DNA from 4 places in the Sphingopyxis sp. J-6 genome. Region 3 is predicted to be linked to each of the others. Evidence: predicted binding sites of a transcription regulator. Region 3 holds the regulator's gene; each other region holds the start of a gene.

Region 1 (4,488 bases), 530 kb from region 3:
GACGCGCTGCGCCTCGCCCCCCGACAGCGTCGTCGCCTGTTGCCCGACCTTGATATAGCCGAGCCCGACGCGCACCAGCATCGCCATCTTGTCGCGGATCGCGGGCACCGCCTTGAAGAAGTCCGCCGCATCCTCGACCGTCATGTCGAGTACGTCGGCGATGCTCATCCCCTTGAACTTCACCTCGAGCGTTTCGCGGTTGTAGCGTTTGCCGTGGCACGTCTCGCACGTCACATAGACGTCGGGCAGGAAGTGCATCTCGATCTTGATCAGCCCGTCGCCGGTGCAGGTCTCGCAGCGCCCGCCCTTGACGTTGAAGCTGAACCGCCCCGGCTTGTAACCGCGCGCCTGCGCCTCGGGCAGCCCGGCGAACCAGTCGCGGATCACGGTGAAGGCGCCCGTATAAGTGGCGGGGTTCGAGCGCGGGGTGCGGCCGATCGGTGACTGGTCGATGTCGATCACCTTGTCGCAATGCTCCAGCCCCTTCAGGCTGTCGTGCGGCCCGGCGATCATCCGCGCGCCGTTGAGCGTTCGCGCCGCGCTGGCATAGAGGGTGTCGATGATCAGGCTCGACTTGCCCGACCCCGACAGGCCGGTGACGCAAGTGAAGGTGCCGAGCGGGATCTTCGCGGTAACATTCTGGAGGTTGTTGGCGCGCGCGCCCTTGAGCACGAGGTCGAAGCCGTTGCCGGGGCGGCGGCGCGTCGGCACCTCGATCTTCTTCGCGCCGGTGAGATAGGCGGCGGTGAGGCTCTTCTTATTCTTGAGCACCTCGGCGAGCGGGCCTTCGGCGACGATCTCGCCGCCGTGGACGCCCGCGCCGGGCCCCATGTCGACGACATAATCGGCGTGGCGGATCGCATCCTCGTCATGCTCGACGACGATCACCGTGTTGCCGAGGTCGCGGAGGCGCTTCAGCGTCGCGAGCAGCCGGTCGTTGTCGCGCTGGTGAAGGCCGATGCTGGGCTCGTCGAGGACGTAGAGCACGCCGCTGAGCCCGCTGCCGATCTGGCTGGCGAGGCGGATGCGCTGGCTTTCGCCGCCGGACAGCGTGCCCGAGGTACGGTTGAGGTTCAGATAGTCGAGCCCGACATTGTTGAGGAAGCCGAGCCGCTCGTTGATCTCTTTCAATATCGCCTTGGCGATCTGCTTTTGCGTGTCGTTCAGCTTCGCCTCGAGCGTGCTGAACCAGCCGAGCGCGTCGGCGACCGAGCGCTGCGCCGACATGCTGATGTCCTCGCCCGCGATCTTCACCGCGAGCGGTTCGGGGCGCAGGCGCGCGCCGTGGCAGGTCTCGCACGGCTGCGCCGCCTGATATTTGCTCAGCTCCTCGCGCATCCACGCGCTTTCGGTCTGCAACATGCGGCGGTTGAGATTGCCGATGACGCCCTCGAACGCCTTGTGCGTCGTGTAAGTGCGTTTGCCATCCTTGAACGTCAGCTCGACCGGCTTGCCGCCGGTGCCGTAGAGGATGATGAGCTGCACCTCGCCGGGCAAATCCTGCCACGGCGTCGTCAGGTCGAAACCATAGGCTTTGCCCAAGCTTTCGAGCACCTGCATATAATAAGGCGAAGGCGGGTTCGATTTCGCCCACGGCACGACCGCGCCTTTTTTCAGGCTCAGCGCATGGTTGGGGACGACGAGGTCGGGGTCGAACTCCTGCCGCTCGCCGAGGCCGTCGCATGCGGGGCAGGCGCCCTGCGGTGCGTTGAAGCTGAACAGCCGCGGTTCGATCTCGGCGATCGTGAAGCCGCTAACCGGGCAGGCGAATTTCTCCGAGAAGATCAGGCGGTTGGCGGGGATGCCGGCGCCCTTCATCGCGCCACCGGTGTCTTCCTCCTCGCGCCCCGGTACCGGGCCGTCGGCGAGGTCGACATAAGCGAGCCCTTCGGCGAGCTTGAGCGCGGTCTCGAAGCTGTCGGCGAGCCGGCTGCCGAGGCCTTCGCGGACCGCGATGCGGTCGACGACCACTTCGATGTCATGCTTATATTTCTTGTCGAGCGCCGGTGCGTCGCCGATCTCGTAAAATTCGCCGTCGATGCGGACGCGGGTGAAGCCGTCCTTCTGCCACTGGGCGAGTTCCTTCCTATACTCGCCCTTGCGGCCGCGCACGACCGGGGCGAGGAGGTAGGCGCGTGTTCCTTCGGGCAATTCCATCACACGGTCGACCATCTGGCTGACCGTCTGCGCGCTGATCGGCTCACCCGTCGCGGGCGAATAGGGAATGCCGACGCGCGCCCACAACAGTCGCATATAGTCGTAGATTTCGGTCACCGTCGCGACGGTGGAGCGGGGATTTCTCGACGTTGTCTTCTGCTCGATGCTGATCGCCGGCGACAGCCCGTCGATATGCTCGACATCGGGCTTCTGCATCATCTCGAGGAACTGGCGGGCGTATGCGGAGAGACTCTCGACATAGCGTCGCTGGCCTTCGGCATAGATGGTGTCGAAGGCGAGGCTCGACTTGCCCGAGCCCGACAGGCCGGTGATGACGATCAGCGCGTCGCGCGGCAGGTCGACGTCAACGCCCTTCAGATTATGCTCGCGCGCGCCGCGCACCGAAATATGGGTGAGACTCATGGGAGAGGTGTGTTCCAGATTTGTTCTTGAGGTGCAAGAGGGGGCTTGCGGACTTTGACGACAAGATAGGCGCTGGGTGCAGCCGCTGCAATGCGGGCGCCGCAGAACAAGTTTCCACCAACTCCCCAAGGGCTTCGACCAATGGCACCCCGTCCGCTTGACCGCTTGACGTCGCGGGCGGACAACTCCGGTCATGCTCGCCGCCCCTTTCGGTGCGGCGCGGACGCATTTCAGGAGTTGGGGACATGAAAGCAGTTTTTACGGGCGCGGCGTCGCTGGCGATCGCCGCGGCGCTGGCATCGTTGCCGGCATCGGCAAAGGATATGGAACGGGCGGTCACGCTGACGGCGGGCGCCGATGAAGCGGGCACCGCGGGCGACGCATCGCTGACGGCGCTGACCTTCGGCAAATGGGGCGTCGATCTGTCGGCGCGCGACGAGACGGTGAAGCCCGGCGACGATTTCGACAAATATGCTAATGGCACCTGGTTCGCGCGCACCGAAATTCCTGCCGATCAGGCGTCGGCGGGGGTCGATTACGACGTCTATAACCTGACCCAGCGCCAGCTCCGCAAGCTGGTGACCGAGGCGCCGGCGACGAGCCAGGTCGGCGGCCTGTATCAGAGCTTCATGGACGAGAAGCGTGTCGACGCGCTCGGCTCGAAGCCGTTGATGGCGGACATCGCCGCGGTCGCCGCGATCAAGGACAAGAGCGCGATGGCGCGCTTCATGGGGACGACGCAGGGCACGTTCGGGGCGACGATCGTCGGCGGCGGGCCCTATGCCGACACCGACGATCCGACGACGAACGTGTTGTGGCTGGGGCAGGGCGGGCTGGGGCTGCCCGACCGCGAATATTATCTGACCGACGCCTTCAAGCCGCAGCGCGATGCCTATCGCGCCTATATCGCGCGGTCGATGAAGATGATCGGCAACGCCGACCCCGAAAAGGCCGCCGATGCGATCCTCGCGTTCGAGACCGAGATCGCCAAGGTAAGCTGGGCGATCGCCGACCGCCGCGACGTCGGCAAGATCAACAATCCGATGTCGTCGGCCGAGCTCGCCGCCTATGCCCCCGGCCTCGACTGGACGGCGTGGTTCGCGGGCGCCGGGATCGCGCCGCAGCAGCGCATCATCGTCAACGAAAACACCGCGATCCGCGACATCGCCGCCCTCTATGCCAAGACACCGCTCGACACGATCAAGCTGTGGCAGCAATTCCATGTCGCCGACAATGCCGCCACCTATCTGTCGAAGGACTGGGTCGACAGCCGCTTCGAATATACGAAAGCGCTGAGCGGCGTTGGCGAATTGCGGCCGCGCTGGAAGCGCGGGCTGACGCTGGTCGACGGCAGCCTCGGCGAACTGGTCGGCGAAACCTATTCGCAGCAATATTTCCCGGCGAGCGCCAAGGCGAAGATGGAGACGCTGGTCGCCAACCTGAAGCTCGCGATGGGCGACCGCATCCGGAGCAATAGCTGGATGGCACCGGCGACGAAGGAAGCCGCGCTTGCGAAGCTCGACAAGATGGACGTCATGGTCGGATATCCCGACAAGTGGCGCGACTATTCGGGGCTCAGGATCGACCCCGCCGACCTGTACGGCAATGTGAAGCGCAGCGCGGCGTTCGAATATGCCTATGGCCTGTCGGACCTCGGAAAACCGGTCGACCGCAAGAAATGGTCGATGAACCCGCAGGAAGTGAACGCCTATAATGGCGGGCTCGAAAACAAGATCGTCTTCCCGGCCGGCATCCTGCAAGCGCCCTATTTTGCCGAGAATGTCGACGACGCCGTGAACTATGGCGCAATCGGCGCCGTCATCGGCCACGAGATCACCCACGGCTTCGACGATCAGGGGCGCAAGATCGACGCCAGTGGCGCGGTCCGCGACTGGTGGACGCCCGAGG
Region 2 (4,488 bases), 1.4 Mb from region 3:
GCGGCGAAAGATCAGCACGAACAGCGTCGCGACGCCGAGCAGGATCGCGCCTTCGACCAGCGCCGCGTCGGTTGCATTCTCCGCAGCAACCTCGGTCGCGGCCGCGGCGAGCGCCAGCATCGTCACGCCCGCGCCGCCTGTTCCTCGAGCGCCGCAATCGCGGCGTCGAACGGCAACAGGATCGCGCCGTGGCGCGCCGGATAATCGCGCGCCGGGGCGAGCAGGTCGAAGCCCGGCCAGTCGGGCAACGCGCCGGTGCCGGCGAACCAGCCCGCGATGGCGTCGCGCGCGGCGCGAATCTCGGCGATGCCGCATCCCGGCGCATGCCGCGCGAGCAATGTTGCCGACGCCTGCCCCAGCGCGCAGGCCTCGACATGCATGCCGACCCCGGTCACGCGTCCATCGTCGCCGGTGTCGAGATCGAGGAGGATCCGGCTACCGCAGAGCGGCGCGCGGGCGCTGGCATGGTGGCGCGCCGCGGGATTGGGCAGATATTCGGCGGTCGCGACCGCCAGCGCCAATATGTCGCGATTGTAAAGCGGCGCGCTCATCGCTTTGCCGCTTCGGCCGCGTCCTGTTTTGCCGCCGCCGCGCTGTCCTCGCGCGCCGCGGCGCGGCGTTCGGCGATCACCTTGCTCATCGCGGCGCTCGTCGCGTTGAGCGCCGGATAGGTGCGGCTTTCGGCCATCCACGCGGGCCGCTGTGCATTGCCGTAGCCGATGTCGTAAAGCAGGGTCACCACCATGAAGAGCAGCGTCGCAACGAGCAGCCCCTTCACCGCCCCGAAACCCGCGCCAAGCCCGCGGTCGAAGCCGCCGACGAGCGAAGCGCGGCTGCGCTGCCCCATCGCGCGCGATCCCCATTTGGCGAGTGCGAAGACACCGCCGAACAGCACCACGAAAGCGAGCATCGCCGCGCCGCCGGGCGCCTCGATCCAGCCCGACAGCAAATCGGTGGCCAGCGGGTGGAAGAAGCGCACCGCCAGAATCGCCAGCACCCAGGCCAGGAGCGTCGTCACCTCCTGTACCAGCCCGCGCATGAAACCGAGCACCGCGCCGCCGCCGACCAGCGTCAGCACGAGGATATCCAGAGCCGTCAGACTTCCCATGCGCCGGTCGCTAGTCGCGCCCGAGCATCAGGTCAACGAGTTCGCCGAGGCGGCCGAAACCGGTGACCGAGATTCCACCCACGCCTTTCATGCCTTTCGGCCCCCAGCCGCGCGAAAAGCCGAGCTTCGCGGCCTCGCGCAGCCGCAGCCCGTCGTGCGCGACCTGCCGCACCTCGCCCGACAGCGACAATTCGCCGAACACGATCGCATCGGCAGGCACCGGCTGCTCGCTGAACGCCGAAATGAGGGCGGCCGCAACCGCAAGGTCGGCAGCGGGATCGGTCAACCGGTAACCGCCCGCGATGTTGAGATAGACTTCGGCGGCGCCCATCTGCAGGCCGCAGCGCGCCTCCAGCACCGCGAGCACCATCGCCAGCCGCCCGCTGTCCCAACCCACCACGGCGCGCCGCGGCGTCGCGCCGCTCGCCAGCCGTACCGTCAGCGCCTGCACCTCGACGAGCACCGGACGCGTCCCTTCGAGCGCCGGAAAGACCACCGACCCCGGCACGTCGCGGCTGCGGTCGGTCAGGAACAGGCTGGACGGGTTGCTGACCTCGCCCAGTCCCTCCTCGCCCATCGCGAACACCCCGATCTCGTCGGTACCGCCGAAGCGGTTCTTGATCGCGCGCAGAATGCGATACTGGTGGCTGCGCTCGCCCTCGAACGCCAGCACCGTGTCGACCATATGTTCGAGGACGCGCGGGCCGGCAATCGTCCCGTCCTTGGTAACATGACCGACGAGCACGATCGCCGCGCCGCCGTCCTTGGCATAGCGGATCAGTTCCTGCGCGCTCGCCCGGACCTGACTCACCGTCCCCGGTGCGCTGTCGATCAGGTCGCTGTGCATCGTCTGGATCGAGTCGATCACGACGAAATCGGCGGTGCGGCTGTCGAGCGTCGCGAGGATGTCGCGCACCGAGGTCGCGCTCGCCAGCGCGACCGGCGCATCGCCGAGCCCCAGCCGCTGCGCGCGCAGCCGCACCTGTGCCGCCGCTTCCTCGCCGCTGATATAGACCACCGACTTGCCCGCCTTCGCGAGCCGCCCCGCCGCCTGCAGGAGCAGTGTCGACTTACCGATACCCGGGTCGCCGCCGATCAGCGTCGCCGACCCCGCGACGAACCCGCCACCCAGCGCCCGGTCGAACTCGGCGATCCCGCACAGCATCCGTTCGGGCATGACACTCTGGGCATCGAGCGTTTCGAGCGCGAGCGTCCGCCCGCCGCGGCTCAGGTCATGCTTCGCCGAAAAGGCCGTCTCGCCGGCCTCCTCGACCAGCGTGTTCCACTCGTTGCAATCGGCGCACTGCCCCTGCCACCGGTAGGAAACCGATCCGCAATTCTGGCAGACATATTGACGCTTCGCTTTGGCCATGACGATCGCTTAGCGGGAACAAAAATGGAACGCTAGCCATTTCCCGTTCCCGTCATTGCGAGGAGCCGCAGGTGACGAAGCAATCTCCAGCCATCGGCCTTATGCGAGACCGATGGCTGGAGATTGCTTCGCTCCGCTCGCAATGACGGACAAAGGGCTTTAGGGGATCACCAGACCCGAATCACCTTCCCAAAAGGATCGCCCGCGCCATGAAATTCTTCGCCGACACCGCCGAAATCGCCGACATCAAGGAACTCGCCGCGACGGGCCTGCTCGACGGGGTGACCACCAACCCGTCGCTGATCGCCAAGTCGGGCCGCGATTTCAAGGAAGTGACGAAGGAAATCTGCGCGCTGACCACTGGCCCGGTGTCGGCCGAAGTCGTCGCGCTCGACCATGAAACGATGATGAAGGAGGCCGAAATCCTCCGCAAGATCGCCGAAAATGTCTGCATCAAGGTGCCGCTGACGATCGACGGTTTGAAGACCTGCAAGGCGCTGACCAGCGACGGCACGATGGTCAATGTGACGCTCTGCTTCTCGGCGGCGCAGGCGCTTCTCGCGGCGAAGGCCGGCGCGACCTTCGTCTCGCCCTTTGTGGGCCGCCACGACGACAATGGCTTCGACGGCATGCAGCTCATTGCCGATATCCGGCTGATCTACGACAATTATGCCTATGACACCGAAATCCTCGTCGCGAGCGTGCGCCACGGCATCCATGTGCTCGAAGCCGCCAAGATCGGCGCCGACGTGATGACCGCGCCGCCGTCGGTGATCAAGGGGCTGTTCAAGCATATCCTGACCGAAAAGGGCATCGAGGGCTTCCTCGCCGACTGGGCGAAGACCGGCCAGTCGATCTGAGTGCCCCAACCATCATTTCGTCACCCCGGCGAAGGCCGGGGTCTCGCCGGTGCGTTAAACTGTGACGGCGAGATTCCGGCCTTCGCCGGAATGACGATGGTTGGAAAAGCTGTGGTTAGCAGTTGACGTAAACGTCAACCAACCGCGATACTCGCCCGAATGGGAGAGATTCGCGATGACCGACACCACCATCCTCACGACACGCCGCGGCCATGTGCTGATCGTGACGATCAACCGGCCCGAGGCGCGCAATGCGGTCAACGCCGCAGTCCATGTCGGCATCGGCACCGCGCTCGAAGAGGCAGAAAACGACGCCGAAATTCGCGCCGTCGTGATCACCGGCGCCGGCGACAAAAGCTTCTGCGCGGGTGCCGACCTTGTCGCGCTGTCGCGCGGCGAGAGCCTCCAGCCCGCCGACAAGGCGCAGCAGGAGTGGGGGTTCGCGGGCATGGTCGCGCACCCGATCTCGAAGCCGATCATCGCCGCGGTCAACGGCTTCGCCTTCGGCGGCGGCTGCGAGATCGCACTGATGAGCGACATCATCGTCGCCGCCGACCATGCGCAATTCGGCCTGCCCGAGGTCAAGGTCGGGCTGTTCGCCGCCGCGGGCGGCGCCTTCCGCCTCGCGCAGCAACTGCCGCGCAAGCTGGCGATGGAATATATGCTCACCGGCGACCCGATCCCTGCCGCGCGCGCCGCCGAGTTCGGGCTGGTCAACCATGTCGTGCCGCTCGCCGACCTCATGCCGACCGCAATCGCGCTCGCGGAAAAGATTGCGGCCAATGCGCCGCTGTCGGTGCAGGTATCGAAGCGCGTCGCGCTCGGCATCCAGGACGGCCGCATCGCTGCCGATGCACCCTATTGGGAACATAACACCCGCGAGCGCGCGGCCCTGATGCGCAGCGAGGACGCCCGCGAAGGCCCGCTTGCCTTCGCCCAGAAGCGCAAGCCCGAGTGGAAGGCGCGCTGACATGATGACCGCCGACACCCTCCAATTTCCGTTCGCATCGAGCGAAGTCGAGATGCCCCTCGGCTTGGCGCTTGCCTTCCGGGTATCTCGACTTCGCTCGACACGAACGGAGATTTTTGAATGACCGATCCCGAGCGCATTCCCGTCATCATCGGCGTCGGGCAGGTCAACGACCGCC
Region 3 (4,488 bases):
CGCGATCAGCGAGGCGGATTCGGAAGCAATGCGGCGTAGCGGCCTCGCGCATCTGCTGTCGATCAGCGGGCTCCATGTGACCGCGGTCGTCGGCTTCACGATGTTCCTGCTGATCCGGCTGCTCGCGCTGAGTCCGCGGCTGGCGCTGCGCGGCGTCGTGCTCGCGGCGGCGGCGGGCGGCGCGGCGCTTGCGGGGGTCGGCTATACATGGCTCAGCGGCGCCGAGGTGCCGACGATCCGCTCGTGTGTCGCGGCGCTGCTCGTACTTGCGGCGTTCCTGCTCGGGCGCGAGGCGCTGACGCTGCGCTTGGTCGCGGCGGGGGCGCTGATCGTGCTCGTCTGGCGGCCCGAGGCGCTCGCGGGGCCAAGCTTCCAGCTCAGCTTTGCGGCGGTCACCGCGATCATCGCGCTGCACGAAAGCCCGCGGATGCGCCGCTTCCTCGAACGGCGCGACGAGCGCTGGATCGTCCGCGCCGGCCGCGGCGTCGCCGGGCTGCTGATTACCGGTTTTGTCGTCGAAATCGCACTGGCGCCTATCGCCTTGTTCCATTTTCACAAGGCGGGGCTTTACGGCGCGCTCGCCAATGTCGTCGCGATCCCGCTCACGACTTTCGTTATCATGCCCGCCGAAGCGCTCGCGCTGTTGTTCGGCAGCGTCGGGCTCGGCGCGCCCTTCTGGTGGGTGGCGAAAAAGGCGCTCGCCTTGCTCCTGCTGCTGGCGCACGGCGTCGCCGGCGCGCCGGGAGCGGTCGCGACCTTGCCGTCCTTCCCGCCCGGTGGATTCGCGCTCGCGGTTTTCGGGGGATTATGGCTGCTGCTGTGGCGGACGTCATGGCGGTTGGCCGGCGCCGTGCCGCTCGCCATCGGGATCGCCTCGCTGCTCGCGCAGCCGCGGCCCGATATATTGGTCACCGGCGACGGCCGTCACATCGCGGTGGCGGTGCCGGGCGGCGGCTATGCGCTGCTACGCGATCGAGCGGGCGATTTCATCCGCGATTCGCTGTCCGAAGCGGCGGGGGTCGATACCCCGCTCGTCGCGCTCGCCGAACTCGATCATGTGTCGTGCAACCGCGATTTCTGCCGCTGGCGGCAACAAGCGGGCAATGGGGCCACAGGCAATGCCGGGCGCATTATTCTCGCCGCGCGCGGCCGCGACCGGATCGACGGCGCCGATATGGCAGCGGCCTGCGCCGCTGCCGACGTCGTGATCAGCGACCGCTGGCTGCCGCACGAATGCGTCGCACGCTGGCTGACGATCGACCGCGACAGCCTGACCGAAACCGGCGGGCTGGCGCTATACCTCGGCAAGGAGCCACGCGCGAGCACCAGCTTGCGCGCCGGTGACGCGCATCCGTGGCGCCGGCCCCAGCAGGTCAGTGGTAACGACGAAGCAGTCCCGACAGGCGCCCTTGCACGATGACCCGCTCGGCGGGGTAGCGCTGCGGCTCATAGGCGCTGTTCGCCGGATCGAGCCGGATCATCTGACCTTCGCGGCGGAAATATTTGAGCGTTGCATCCTGCCCGTCGACGAGCGCGACAACGATATCGCCCTCGCGTGCGGTGCTGGCCTTCTGGATCAGCGCATAGTCGCCGTCGAAGATTCCCGCTTCGACCATCGAATCGCCCGAAACTTCGAGCGCATAATGTTCGCCCGCGCCGAGCAGTGCCGCCGGGACCGCGAGATTATTGTGATCCTCGAACGCCTCGATCGGCACGCCGGCAGCGATCTTGCCGTGCAGCGGAACTTCGATGATGTCGTTCGCCGCGATCGGGCGCATCGCAGGCGGACTCTTGCGCAGCGGCACGACATTTTCGCGTGCGGGCGCAGCCTTTGCCGTTTCGGGCAGCTTCACCACTTCGAGCGCACGGGCCCGGTTGGGAAGGCGGCGCAGGAAACCGCGTTCCTCGAGCGCGCTGATCAGCCGGTGGATGCCCGACTTGGATTTCAGACCCAGCGCTTCCTTCATTTCCTCGAACGACGGCGAAATGCCGCTTGCGTCGAGCTTTTGCTGGATGAAGTGAAGCAGTTCATGCTGCTTGGCGGTCAACATCGATCATTCTCCGTCAGGACCAGAACCGGACATAATGAGAACGATAGTGGAACAGACCGGAACTTGTCAAGCGATGTCGATATAGTCGGCGATCTCGCCGGCCGCGCGCGCGGGCGCGCCGATTTCGCGGATGAGCAGGGCGTCGGCTTCGACCAGCGGCGCGGTCTGACCGCTGTCCTGACTGTCGAGGGCGCGGAGCGCACTGCCTTCGATCCGGGCGCGCAGATAGTCGCGGCGGCTTCCCCCGGCGGCAAGCGTTGCGGCGAGCGGTGCCTGGCGGATTGGGGGAAGCGGATGTGCTGCGCCCGCAAGATGGCGGATCAGTGGCAGCAGGAAGAGCGTCGCGGTGACGAAGGCCGAGCCGGGGTTGCCGGGCAGCCCGAGGAGCAGCGCGTCGTCGACGCTTCCCGCGATCAGCGGCTTGCCCGGCCGCATCGCGATCTTCCAGAAATCGAGCCGGCCGCCAGCGTCGTCGAGGGCGCCGCGAACATGGTCATGATCGCCCACGGACGCACCCCCGACGGTGACGATGACGTCATGGTGTCGCGCCAACTCCTTGATAGCATTGGCAATCGACATGCGGTCGTCGCGCATATGGAGCGGCAGGTCGACGTCGGCGGGAGCGGCGGCGAGCATCGCCGCGAGCATCGCGCCGTTGCTGTTCGGGATCTGGCCGGGCGCGAGCGCGCGGCCCGGCGCGATAAGCTCGTCGCCGGTGGTCAGGATTGCGACACGCGGCCGCGATCCGACGCGAACCTCGCCCGCACCGCCCATGATCCCGGCGGCGATCGCGCCGGCGCCCATATGCGTTCCGGCGGCAAGCAAGCGCGTGCCGGCGGCGAAATCGCCGGCGCGTTCCCGAATATGGCGCCCCCGGGTGCCGGGGCCGTCGCCGGTCAGCGTCAAGGCGGTGCCCGCTGCCGCGACATCTTCCTGGAGGACGACGGTGTCGGCACCGTCCGGAAGCATCGCGCCGGTGAAGATGCGCATCGCCTCGCCGGCGCCCACCGCCCGGTCCGGGGCCGCGCCAGCGGCGACCTCGCCGGTGATCGTCCACGGCCCCGGCATATCGGCAAAACGGATCGCATAGCCGTCCATCGCCGACAGCGGCGCCGCGGGCTGGTCGCGCGATGCGACGACATCCTGTGAAAGATAGCGTCCAAGCGATTCGGAAACGGCAATATTTTCTGTCGCCAGCGGAGCGCGGAGCGCGAGCAGGCGCGCCTGCGCTTCCTCGACCGGCAGCAGGCCGCTCATCCGGCGCGCCAGTCGCCCGAGCGGCCGCCACTCTTTTCGAGCAGGCGGATGTCGCTGAGGATCATCGCGCGGTCGAGCGCCTTGGCCATGTCATAAAGGGTAAGCAGCGCGACCGATGCGGCGGTGAGCGCTTCCATCTCGACCCCGGTCGGCCCGGTCGTTGCCGCGACCGCGCGCACCGAAATGCCGCCTTCTTCCCAGTCGAATTCGACACTGACCTGCGTCAGCGCGATCGGGTGGCAGAGCGGGATGAGGTCGGCGGTGCGTTTCGCCGCCATGATGCCGGCGATCCGCGCGGTCGACAGCACGTCGCCTTTCGGCGCATTGCCGCTGCGGATCGCTGCGAGCGCCTCGGCCGACATGGCGATGCGCCCGCCCGCCACGGCGCGGCGTCCGGTTGCCGCCTTGCCGCCGACATCGACCATATGCGCCGCACCCGTTTCGTCGAGGTGCGTCGGGCGGGTCATGCCGCCGCTCCGGTGAGCAGCGCCTTTGTTGCCGCCGTGACGTCGGGCTGACGCATCAGGCTTTCGCCGACGAGGAAGCCTCTGACGCCACTGGCTGCCAGCCGTTCGCAATCGGCATGGCTGGCGATGCCGCTTTCGCCGACGAGCAAGGTGCCTGGCGGGACCAGTTCGGCGAGGCGTTCGGTGACGCCCAGATCGGATTCGAAGGTGCGGAGATCGCGGTTGTTGACGCCGATCAGCCGCGACGTCAGCTTGCCCAAGGCACGCTCGAGTTCGGCCTCGTCATGGACTTCGACGAGCACGTCCATGCCGCGCTCGACCGCCGCCGCCTCGATGTCCTGCATGACGCCGTCTTCGAGCGCGGCGACGATGATAAGGATCGCATCGGCACCGATCGCGCGTGCCTCGGCAACCTGCCAGGGATCGATCATGAAATCCTTGCGCAGCGCGGGCAGGGCACAGGCAGCGCGCGCGGCGACCAGATAATTCTCGTGCCCCTGAAAATAGGGCGCATCGGTCAGTACCGACAGACAGGCAGCGCCCCCGGCCTCATATTGGCGCGCATGATCCGCCGGATTAAAATCCTCCCGGATCAGTCCTTTGGATGGCGATGCTTTCTTGATTTCGGCGATCAGGCCAAAGCCGCCGGCGTCGATTTTAGCCTGAAGCGCGGCGGCAAAACCGCGGACGGGACCCGCGTCGATCGCATCGAG
Region 4 (4,488 bases), 390 kb from region 3:
ATCGCCGACCCCTCGGCGAAATGCAGCCATTCGAGGTGGCTGACATGGTCGTCGCTGCCGCGCTCGGGCACGAGATGCCCGCCGCCGTGCCGCTCGCAGAGATATTCGGTGATCGCCCCCGATTCCATGACCACCCTGCCATCATCCTCGATCAGCGGCGACTTGCCGAGCGGATGGACCGCGAGCAGTTCGGGCGGCGCGAGATTGGTCGTCTGGTCGCGGTCGTAGAATTTGATCTCATAGGGGGCGCCGATTTCTTCGAGCAACCACAGGATGCGTTGCGAGCGGCTGTTGTTCAGATGGTGGACGATCAGGGTCATGATGCGCTCCTCATTTCATGTCAGGGCCGATAGGTGCCGTTGCGGTCGATCAGGGCTGCAAGTTCGCGGACCAGCTTGGCGCCGACGATCGCGGTGACGTCGCCGGTATCGCGGCCGGGGTGAAGTTCGACAATGTCGGCGCCGACGATCGGTGCGGTCTGCCGGTGCAGCACCGCCAGCATTTCGCGAACCGTCAGCCCGCCGGGCTCGGGATGCGCAACGCCGGGCGCCGCCGACGGGTCGAGACCGTCGAGGTCGATCGAGATATAGAGCGGACCGCCGAGCACGGGCACGTGGCCGGGCATGAAACCGGCCATCGGAATGATCTCGACCCCGAAGCGCTCAGCCTGCGCGCGGCAATGCCCGTTGAGCGTGCGAATGCCAACCTGGACCAGCCGCGCGGCGTGGCCCGCCTCGCAAATGCGGGCGAAGGGCGAGGCGTGACTGCGCGGATTGCCGCCGAAATCGTCGTAAAGATCCGGGTGCGCGTCGAAATGCAGGATGTTGAGCGGTCCGAAGCAATTCGCCGCCGCCTCGACGAGCGGAAAGCTCACCGCATGGTCGCCGCCGAGCGCGAGCGGGATCTCGCCGTCCTCGTGCAGCATCGCGACATGGCGGCGGATCGCGGCGTCGTCGCGCGGCGTGTCTTCGCTGAGCGGCAGATCGCCGTCGTCGGCGAAAGCAATGTCGACGCCGATCTCGGAACCCAGCTCGCTCGCCAGATTGCCGCGGTCGCTACGCAGCGCAGTACGGATCGCCGCCGGGCCGGCCGCCGCGCCGCGTTCGAAACTGCTGTTGATGTCGGTGGGCAGGCCGAAGAGGCGGATCGCGGGCATGCGCCGCTTGTAGCCTTTGGAGAAGAGCGTGCAAGCCACGGCGATCGGGAGGTCGGGCCTTCTGCTGCGAGTGATGTCTTCGGCGCCTTACCGCCGGCTGGGGAAGTTCCCTACTTCGTCATTCCCGCGAAAGCGGGAACCCAGTGTAGGGTATGCCGACGCACGCTCTGAGTTCCCGCTTTCGCGGGAATGACGAGGGTTGGATATAGGGTTGGATATAAAGTGGCTGCTCACCGCCCCAAAACCGACGCGGTGCAAAGAGCATCAACGGCTGGCGGGCCGACCTGCATGGGAGAGGGGAGTGCAGGTCTGAGGGGCTGGTGGCCCGCCGCCGTCGGCCGGCCGGTTCGAGCAAGGCGAACCGGCCGGATGGCAATCGCATCAATTATCGTCGTCGCCCTCATCGTCGGGACCGGCCATCATCTCTTCGGCCACCGCGTCGGTGCGGCCGCGGATGGCGGCTTCGAGCCGTTCGCGCAGTTCGGGATTTTCGGTCAGGAAGGTCTTCGCATTCTCGCGGCCCTGTCCGATACGAATCGAGTCATAGCTGAACCAGGCGCCCGATTTCTCAACCAGTCCGGCCTTGACCCCGATGTCGAGAATCTCGCCGATCTTCGAAATGCCCTGCCCGTACATGATGTCGAATTCGACCTGCTTGAACGGCGGCGCGACCTTGTTCTTGACGACCTTGACGCGCGTCGTGTTGCCGACGATCTCGTCGCCATTCTTGATCTGGCCGGTGCGGCGGATGTCGAGACGGACCGAGGCATAGAATTTCAGCGCATTGCCGCCGGTCGTCGTTTCGGGATTGCCGTACATCACGCCGATCTTCATGCGGAGCTGGTTGATGAAGATCACCATGCAGCGCGAGCGGCTGATCGAACCGGTGAGCTTGCGCAGCGACTGCGACATCAGGCGCGCCTGCAGGCCGACGTGGCTGTCGCCCATCTCGCCCTCGATTTCGGCGCGCGGCACGAGCGCCGCGACCGAGTCGACGACGAGCACGTCGATGGCGTTCGAACGCACCAGCGTGTCGACGATCTCGAGCGCCTGCTCACCCGTGTCGGGCTGCGAAACGATGAGTTCGTCGATGTTGACGCCGAGCTTGCGGGCATAGACGGGGTCGAGCGCATGTTCGGCGTCGACGAAGGCGACGGTGCCACCGGTCTTTTGCGCTTCGGCGAGCGTGTGCAGCGCCAGCGTCGTCTTGCCCGAGCTTTCGGGGCCGTAAATTTCGATGACGCGACCGCGCGGCAGGCCGCCGACACCGAGCGCGATGTCGAGCCCGAGCGAACCGGTCGAAATCGCTTCGACCTGCATCGCTTCTTTCGAGCCCAGCTTCATCACCGAGCCCTTGCCGAAGGCGCGATCGATTTGCGCCAGCGCGGCGTCGAGCGCCTTCTGCCTGTCCGTTCCGTTCACTGATTTCCCCGATTCCACGAGTGACAATTGTCCGGCCATTTGCCGTCCCTTTCCAGCTCTAGAGCGACGGCCCGACCATCGCAACGTTGAAGCTGTGTACGTCATTTGTTCTGATAGAACAAGAGTGGAACAAAAGAAAAATGACTGGCGAGTTAAGCCGCGAAAAATTCATCGAGGATGGCCTCGATCTGGCTGATCCGGAACGGCTTGGTCACCAGTGTCCGGTGCGCGTGCGCGGACGGAATGACGTCGCCGCCGCCGGTGGTGAAGGCAAAGGGAATCCCGCGTTCGGCAAGCGCATCTGCGACCGGCCAGCCCTTTTCGTCGCCAAGGTTGATATCGACGAGCGCGCCGTCGATCGGCCCGGCGCCGATGATCGCCAGGGCCTCCTGATTGCTTGTCGCCTGCTCGGGCTGGGGAAAACCGAGCGCGTCGAACATGTCGACGAGCATCATCCCGATCAGCACATCGTCCTCGACGAGCAATATGCGGCGATTATCCGGCATCGGACACCCGGTGCGCCGCTTCGTCGAGCGCCGCCGACACGGCTTCGGTCAGCTGCGCGACGGAAAAAGGTTTGGGAAGGAAAGCCACGTCGTCAATATCGATCGACTGGCGCAATTGTTCCTCGGCATAGCCCGACATGAAGAGCACCGGCAGCGCCGGACGCTTCGCGCGCATGGCGCGAACCATCGCGGGGCCGTCCATCGTTGGCATCACGACGTCGCTGATGATCAGGTCGACCTTGTCCATCTGACCGAAGCGTTCGAGCCCCTCCTCACCCTGCGACGCGGTGACGACGGTGTAGCCCGCCCGGACCAGCGCGCGCTCGGCAACCGCACGCACCATATCCTCGTCCTCGACGAGCAGGATGGTGCCGGTTCCCCACTGGCTTTTCTTCGGCTTGGGCGGCGGCGCGGCGACGACCGGTGCGTCGCCTTCGGCACGGTGGACGGGGAGGTAGATGGTGAAGCTGGTTCCCTGCCCCGGCTTGCTGTCGGCGAAGATGAAACCCGCCGACTGCTTGATGATGCCATAGACGGTCGACAGGCCGAGCCCGGTTCCCTTGCCGACATCCTTGGTCGTGAAAAAGGGTTCGAAAATTTTCGGCAGCACGTCGGCGGCGATGCCGGTGCCGGTATCGCTGACCTTCAAGGCGCTATAGTCGGCGGGCGGCATGATCTCGCTGCCCATCTGCCGCGCTTCGGCTGCCGAGACCGGATAGGTTTCGATCGTCAACGTGCCGCCGCCCGGCATCGCGTCGCGCGCATTGACGGCGAGGTTGATGATCACCTGCTCAAGCTGACCGGGGTCGGCGCGCACCGCGCCGAGCCCCCGGCCATGATGGACCGACAGCTTCACCGTGTCGCCGATCAGCCGCTTCAGCAGGTGCGAGACTTCGGAGATGACGTCGGGAAGCTGGAGAATTTGCGGTCGCAATGTCTGCTGACGCGAAAAGGCCAGAAGCTGCCGCGTCAGGCTAGCGGCACGGTTGGCGTTGCTGCGGATTTGCTGGATATCGTCATAATCGCTGTCGCCGGGCGTATGGCGCATCAGCATCAGGTCGCACGCACCGAGCACCGCAGTGAGGATATTGTTGAAATCGTGCGCGACGCCGCCGGCGAGCTGGCCCACCGCCTGCATCTTCGACGCTTGTGCCACCTGCCGCTTGAGCCGCGATTCCTCGCTCGAATCCTTCAGACTCAGCAGCACTGCCGCCTCGCCCAATCCGCGCACGCCGACAACGCGCATCGACACCGGCTCGTCACTCTGCCCCGCCAGCCGGATCGACAGGTCGCCGCCAACCTGCTGCCCGCTGCTGTGACGGCGGATCATGTCGGCGAGCGGTCCCTTATCCTCGCCCACCACCAGGTCGCCGGGATACCGCAGCATCTTCCCTTCGGCGAGCC

The links. Region 3 encodes LexA, which represses DNA repair genes until DNA is damaged. Its sites were predicted from a motif close to GTTCCNCNCTTGTTCT; they were not measured.
Region 1: uvrA (excinuclease ABC subunit UvrA) is a predicted target of LexA. The motif match lies at 2,592-2,607, and genes of this name have one in related genera.
Region 2: radA (DNA repair protein RadA) is a predicted target of LexA. The motif match lies at 2,496-2,511, and genes of this name have one in related genera.
Region 4: recA (recombinase RecA) is a predicted target of LexA. The motif match lies at 2,694-2,709, and genes of this name have one in related genera.

The regions. Positions count from the first base shown of each region.
Region 1 covers NZ_CP145810.1:2,311,683-2,316,170, reverse strand. The annotation lists gene uvrA (excinuclease ABC subunit UvrA) at 1-2,580, opposite strand, end outside; gene V6U71_RS11155 (M13 family metallopeptidase) at 2,826-4,488, shown strand, end outside.
Region 2 covers NZ_CP145810.1:411,536-416,023, reverse strand. The annotation lists gene V6U71_RS02210 (cation:proton antiporter) at 1-120, opposite strand, end outside; gene V6U71_RS02205 (iron-sulfur cluster assembly scaffold protein) at 123-551, opposite strand; gene V6U71_RS02200 (CvpA family protein) at 548-1,108, opposite strand; gene radA (DNA repair protein RadA) at 1,119-2,480, opposite strand; gene fsa (fructose-6-phosphate aldolase) at 2,690-3,340, shown strand; gene V6U71_RS02185 (enoyl-CoA hydratase-related protein) at 3,516-4,310, shown strand; gene V6U71_RS02180 (acetyl-CoA acetyltransferase) at 4,431-4,488, shown strand, end outside.
Region 3 covers NZ_CP145810.1:1,786,295-1,790,782, forward strand. The annotation lists gene V6U71_RS08570 (ComEC/Rec2 family competence protein) at 1-1,420, shown strand, start outside; gene lexA (transcriptional repressor LexA) at 1,374-2,051, opposite strand; gene V6U71_RS08580 (molybdopterin molybdotransferase MoeA) at 2,118-3,308, opposite strand; gene moaC (cyclic pyranopterin monophosphate synthase MoaC) at 3,305-3,775, opposite strand; gene trpC (indole-3-glycerol phosphate synthase TrpC) at 3,772-4,488, opposite strand, start outside.
Region 4 covers NZ_CP145810.1:1,391,308-1,395,795, reverse strand. The annotation lists gene V6U71_RS06720 (glutathione S-transferase family protein) at 1-320, opposite strand, end outside; gene speB (agmatinase) at 341-1,156, opposite strand; gene recA (recombinase RecA) at 1,538-2,617, opposite strand; gene V6U71_RS06705 (response regulator) at 2,731-3,084, opposite strand; gene V6U71_RS06700 (response regulator) at 3,074-4,488, opposite strand, start outside.